2 regions of the Bacillus sp. EA-CB0995 genome follow, and region 2 is predicted to be linked to the other one. Evidence: a T-box and tRNA genes for the amino acid it is inferred to sense, from the RefSeq annotation. Region 2 holds a T-box; the other holds one or more tRNA genes.

Region 1 (3,425 bases), 1.5 Mb from region 2:
TTGCGTCTGCAGCGCGCTCATCTGGAACGGCTACACGGACAATTTGACAACCTGCTTCTTCTAAACGTTTAATTTCGGCAACTGTTGCTTCCACATCATGCGTTTTTGTTGTTGTCATACTTTGTATAATTAATTCATTATTACCGCCGATTGTTAAATTTCCAACTTTAACAGGACGTGTTTTTGTACGATGAGTTATTTCATTCACGAATAGATCGCTCTCCTTATAAAAGAAGTTTCTTATTTTGTAGACAAATACATTTATATTGTATGCAGTATTTGTCTCGTGAAGCCAAATGTCTAGCTTCACTTTTTCTATTGTATCAGCGCTTTGCTGCAATTGACAAGAATTATGTGATACTGTTATGGATAGAGAGGGAATTTGTATTTTTTCCCAATTTGTAATTTTGCAGGAGATTCACTTTGGTTTAATCCTTTAAAATCTGTAACAACCTTTTCAATAGAAGGGATTTTTTTTTGTTAATTTCCTCTGTAATGGATAGAACGGTATCGCCTGTTTTTATTTCAATGATTTTATATTTTGTTGATGATATATTTTCTTTTTGGTCGTTTTTTGAAGCTTTAGCCGAAGTTTCTTTTGTTTTGGAATATGTATGAAGTAACGGTAAAGTGCCGATTGTCATATCGTAGTACAAGACGTAACCGAGAACAAGCAACAATAAGACACCGCCAAGTCTTTTCATATTTCTTCACTCCTTTGTAGAGAAATATATGCTTGTCCAAAAAAATGCCTTGAAGGCATTTTTTATAGTGAATTTTTTTCTTTTGGTTTTGGTACTTCTTTTATTGTTAAATAAAGAACAATCAGAACAACGGTAATAAATAGGAACAACGAGCCTGGGACGTTAATTTTTAACAAATCCATTATCATAAAGAATATAGTTGGGATTGTATAGCTGTAGGCAGTTAATGTCCAAATTTGTTTGTACGATAGTTTACGCTGTCCGCTCATTGCAGAGCCGATAAATGCTAATAGCGTAACGCCAAGGAATGTAATGAAGAGTTGGAATAAGTAAATAAGTATTCCGATAACGAACATAGCAATTGGATATATGCTATCGACAAATGAAACTAATTCTTGAATATCTTTTTTTCAAAAGTCGTATTTCCTAAGTCACTATATGGAAATGATTGTGTTTTTTGTTCTGCTGTTGAAATCACTTTATCTTTTAAGATGAACACACCATCTCGGTTGGAATATGCACTTGCATCCGTTGCATTTGGATCAAATACAAAAATAAAATCTGTGTCATCTTTTACAATGGGTTTGTCGATGTCTGCGTGAAGTTCGCCATTTTCAATTTTAAAATCAGGTACATCTTTTTCGATAGAATGATTAACCAGACTAATGCCATCTTGAATGAAACTTCCAAATAGAATCGTTTTTGGAACGGTAGCAAGTAAACATAGCAACATTATGTAAAGAATCGTTTTTCCGATTTTTTGAAAACGAAAAAGTGCCATCTCTTTTGGTGCATATAAACTTTTAAACAATTGCGTAAATATGGACATGAATTCACTTCCTTCTTTTAAATATATTGATTTACCATCCCATTGTAACGTACGTTTCTAAAGAATCACAAGATATATCATGTGTGATATGAAAATGCAATTGACACATTTCTTTTCATTATGGTAAATTTATCTTACATTTTTATATGTAATCATACATTCTAGAGTAGTTTAGTTGATTAGAGTATACAGGATACCTTGGCAGTTATTCGTATATGTATTGTGGACCTTTAGCTCAGCTGGTTAGAGCAGACGGCTCATAACCGTCCGGTCGTAGGTTCGAGTCCTACAGGGTCCATATCCATTTCACATATTGATACATAGCACATATGCTTCCTTATAGAAGGAAGCTTTTTTACGAAATTTATGAGCATTTCGTTTGAAAAGAAATGGAAAATTTGCTACTTTAATGTTAGCGAGGCAATACGTTAAATTTGTTTTCACCTCTATGTAATTAGGGTAAAATGAATTTGTATGCCGAGTCATTATCGGCAAATACATACAAATGGGAGGAATATAACAATGGCAAAACATGAATTACCAAATTTACCTTATGCGTATGATGCATTAGAACCTCATTTTGACAAAGAAACAATGAACATCCATCATACAAAACATCACAACACATACGTAACAAATTTAAATGCTGCATTAGAAGGACATGCGGAATTAGCAGAAAAAAGTATTGAAGAATTAGTTGCAAGCTTAAACGAGGTGCCAGAGGCAATCCGCACAGCAGTACGCAATAACGGTGGTGGACATGCAAACCACTCTTTATTCTGGACAATCCTTTCTCCAAATGGCGGCGGACAACCAGTAGGTGAACTTGCAAGCGCAATTGAAGCAAAATTCGGCAGCTTTGATGCATTTAAAGAAGAGTTTGCAAAAGCAGGCGCAACTCGCTTCGGTTCTGGTTGGGCATGGCTTGTTGTAAACAATGGTGAGTTAGAAGTAACAAGCACACCAAACCAAGATACTCCATTAATGGAAGGTAAAACTCCAGTTTTAGGACTAGACGTTTGGGAGCATGCATACTACTTACATTACCAAAATCGTCGTCCTGACTACATCGGTGCATTCTGGAACGTTGTAGATTGGAACGCAGTTGAAAAACGTTACCAAGACGCAAAATAATTATAATTGTAAAAGCTAGGAGATGTTTCTCCTAGCTTTTTTTGTTTTCTTACACCGGTCCGATTGGTAGAGTTCACATCAATGGAGAAAGATGCTCCATTGAAAGAAGTTTCACTTTCCCTCTTCTTCTTTACATAATTGTGTTCTTCTTTGGAAGACTAGAACATGAAGTAAAGGAGAGTTCATATGAAATGGAAACATTTAATTGGCGATGTTGAGGTGAATCGTGACTTAGTATTATTACTCATAATTGGCGGGTTATATGCGTTGGCTATTTCATTGTCGAATACGTTTGTTAATATTTATTTATGGAAACAAACGAAGGACTTTGTGAATATTGGCCTTTATAATTTAGCAAGCGTTGTTTTACAACCACTGACATTTCTTGTTGCCGGAAAATTAGCGAAACGAGTAGATCGTACGATTTTGCTCCGAATCGGCGTGACAACATTAGCTATTTTTTTATTGTTGTATTACTAACAGGAACGAATGCTTCGCAGTATATTTTACTAATCGGCAGTTTGCTTGGAATGGGATATGGATTTTACTGGCTCTCATTTAATTTATTAACATTTGAAATTACAGAGCCGGAGACACGTGATTTTTTTAACGGATTTCTCGGATTGCTTAGCTCATTTTCGGGTATGATTGGTCCAATTGCATCCGGATTTATCATTTCGCGTATGGAAAAGTGGAGTGGTTATACATTCGTTTTTTTTCTATCTTTAACCTTATTTACTATTGCAATTGTCGTCAGC
Region 2 (3,425 bases):
CTTTATCATGAAAGAATGAGTATCACCTTTAACAGGTGGTACTTTTTTTAACATTATACAATTACTTATCAAAGAACCCTAAAGCATATTTTATCCCTTTTTCAATATCAGTTGTTTCGTATCCTACTAATTTCTCAAAGGTAATTTGTATTTTTACATTTTCTGATTCGTAATAGCTGTCTAAATCAATATTTAAAAAATTTATATGCATCAGCATTTACATTCGTTTCAATAATGTTGAAAGTTCGAATTGGATGTATGAACATAATCATTATTATGTTTGCATAAGCAACTTTCCTTTTCTTCCATATAGTATTACATAGGGTGGAAGGGGGATATAGATATTGAATTGGGACAAATTAGGGTTCGTAATATGCAAACCAGACGCAGTATACTTAAATTTAGAACGAGAAATTCTGTCGTTTCTTGAGCGAAGAGGATTTCAAATTCTTGCCTGCAAATATGTGACGATTACACCGGATTTATGCCGGCGTTTATATTGGGATGAAAATAAGGAGTATTCTGAATGGTGGTGGGAATTAGAATCTGAATTCTTGAATTTAGGAGAAAGTTTATGTGTGTTGGTTCAAGGTACACCACAACCACCGTACAAATCGGTTTCCGAGCTGATTGAAAAAAGTGGAAGGGAAACTTCAAGCCTGAAAAAGCAAAGAAAGGAACGATACGATGTACGTTTGGAGCAATGAATGGGATATTTAATCTATTTCACTCTGCAGATTGTACAAACGCAGTGAAACGGGAAGCATCATTGTTTTTTACAGCTGAAGAGATAGAACAATTAGCATGTGAAAATGCTTCATTCGTACTTAAGCAAAAAGAAGCGAGCAATCTTGATGTTATAGATATATACTTTCGTATCAAACGGCAATGTATACGAGTTTCATCCATGCATATGAAAGTAAAGAAAAGATATATAAGTTTTCTTGATAAGAAACAACGTCAGGCCATGAGTGTAAGCAAGTCAATGAAGCAGCTTTGGTTGTATAATACCTTGCAGGAGGAATATCGGATGTTTTACATGTACATTGGCAAAGACAAATTACTAGAGTGTATAACTAACAACAAAAATTTTAAAAGAATAAACTACAATATACTATTTCAAGCATTCGATAAAGCCGGTTTAAAACTTGCAAAATGGGAAACCTGTTTGTTTAAAACGACAATGTTAAGTTTTACATAAAAACCTTCAGTACACTGAAGGTTTTTATGTCGGTGCGATCATTCATGAAAAAAATCCTAAAGCGTATTTTACTCCTTCATGAATATCAGTTGTTTCGTATCCTGCTAATTCTTCAAAGGTAATTTTCATTTTTACTTTTTCTAATTCGTAACCACTGTCTAAATCAATATCCAATAGAACTTCATATCCATCAGCAGTAGCATTCGTTTCAATAATGTTGAAAGTTTGAATTGATGTTCCTGTTTCATACTCGATTGATTCTGAAAAATCTGACATAAAAAACACCACCTCTTCTTTTTCAAGCCTAATATTTTAGATATAATTGACTTAATAGCTTCCCATACGATAAAACATCTGTGGGTCTTTCAATAGCTTAACCATGCCAGCTTCTGATATTCATGAAGCATTCTGATATATGTTTAGAATAAAAAAGTGTAGTAAAGGTAAACATTAAATGCATAAATAGAATTCAGATAGTTTTTTCTAAATTCATTGACAATTAGCGTTGCGTTGGAATAAAATAACTGTTAATAAAAGTATACAAATCTGATGACGAGAAAGAGTAAAATATATCGCTGTTCCCCAGAGAGCCGGTGCTTTGCTGAAAGCCGGTGTTCGGTTTATATTTGAAAATCATCTCCGAGGAGTCGAACTGAACATAGTAAGTTCGAACGGTTGTCTACCGTTACAAGGAACGCGTATGATTGTACGTTGCTGAGTGCTATTGATTGAACGGTTAATCAATAGAAGTAGGGTGGTAGCGCGGGTAAACCCGTCCCTAATGATAGGGACGGGTTTTTTGTGTACTTTTAATTATTTCATAAGGAGTGATTGTAGATGAAGAAGGTAGATGTGAAAGAATTAGCTGTAAGGAGAGAAGCGCGAATTCGTAAGCAATGGAATGAACAGGATACCTTTATGCAATCGATTCGAAATCGTGAAGGTGCACAATCTTTCGTTTTTTATGAAGGACCGCCAACTGCGAATGGTCTTCCGCATGTCGGTCATGCGCTAGGACGGACAATTAAGGACTTGGTCGCAAGGTATAAAACGATGACAGGATATAAAGTGCTGCGCAAAGCCGGATGGGATACACATGGATTACCGGTGGAATTAGGAGTTGAAAAACAGCTTGGTATTTCTGGTAAACATGATATTGAAAAGTACGGTGTCGAAGCATTTCTTGCAAAGTGTAAAGAGAGTGTATTTACGTATGAAAAGCAGTGGCGTGAGTTTACAGAGAGTATTGGCTATTGGGTTGACATGGATGCGCCGTATATCACGCTAGATAATTCTTATATCGAAAGCGTTTGGCATATTCTTGGAACAATTCATGAAAAAGGATTGCTATATAAAGGGCACCGCGTTTCTCCTTATTGCCCAAGCTGCCAAACATCATTAAGCTCGCATGAAGTCGCGCAAGGATATAAAACAGTGAAGGATTTAAGTGCAACAGTTAAATTTCAGATTGCAGGTCGAGAAAACGAGTATGTTCTCGGATGGACAACAACGCCATGGACGCTTCCGGCTAATGTAGCATTAGCGGTTCATCCAGAGATGGAATATGTCCGAGCGCAGCAAGGAGATGATGTTTATATTGTTGCGAAAGAGTTAGCGAAAGATGTACTGCAGCAAGAGTATAAAATGTTATCTGTTCACAAGGGAAGTGAATTAATAGGGCTTTCTTATGTGCCGCCATTTCAGTTTGCGGAAGTTGCAAATGGTCATTGTATTGTGAGTGCTGATTTTGTCACTGCACATAGCGGTACAGGGATTGTGCATATCGCGCCTGCTTACGGGGAAGATGATTATAAAGTTGTCCAAGAACATGGTTTATCATTTGTGAATGTCGTAAACGAGAAAGGAGAATACACATCTGACGTTCCTTTTTTACAAGGGAAATTTGTAAAAGAGTGTGATGTTGATATTGTTCGCTATTTAGCTGAGCATGGTCTTCTTTATCATAAAGAGAAATATGAGCATAGTTATCCGCATTGTTGGCGCTGTGATTCACCGCTACTTTATTATGCAAATGAAAGTTGGTTCATTCGAACGACTACTTTAAAAGAGAACTTTTTACAAAATAATAATGAAGTAACATGGCACCCAGAGCATATTCAACATGGCCGGTTCGGTAATTTTTTAGAAAATATGGTTGATTGGAATATTAGCCGAAACAGGTATTGGGGAACGCCGCTTAATGTGTGGGAATGCGAAGCTTGTC

Evidence for each region. A T-box is a leader RNA that pairs with one kind of tRNA and senses whether it is charged. The one in region 2 lies ahead of ileS (isoleucine--tRNA ligase), so its partner is inferred to be a tRNA-Ile.
Region 1: it has a tRNA-Ile gene. The T-box ahead of ileS (isoleucine--tRNA ligase) is inferred to sense a tRNA for this amino acid. The anticodon was not compared.

The regions. Positions count from the first base shown of each region.
Region 1 is NZ_CP169269.1:1,389,982-1,393,406, forward strand. It holds gene ispG (flavodoxin-dependent (E)-4-hydroxy-3-methylbut-2-enyl-diphosphate synthase) at 1-208, opposite strand, end outside; partial or broken gene ACEWFJ_RS07240 (hypothetical protein) at 364-545, opposite strand; partial or broken gene ACEWFJ_RS07245 (DUF1189 domain-containing protein) at 767-1,533, opposite strand; tRNA gene ACEWFJ_RS07250 (tRNA-Ile) at 1,758-1,831, shown strand; gene sodA (superoxide dismutase [Mn]) at 2,056-2,667, shown strand; partial or broken gene ACEWFJ_RS07260 (MFS transporter) at 2,854-3,425, shown strand, end outside.
Region 2 is NZ_CP169269.1:2,918,857-2,922,281, reverse strand. It holds gene ACEWFJ_RS15120 (nucleoside-diphosphate kinase) at 345-707, shown strand; gene ACEWFJ_RS15115 (hypothetical protein) at 683-1,201, shown strand; gene ACEWFJ_RS15110 (hypothetical protein) at 1,244-1,477, opposite strand; T-box leader at 1,742-1,984, shown strand; gene ileS (isoleucine--tRNA ligase) at 2,039-3,425, shown strand, end outside.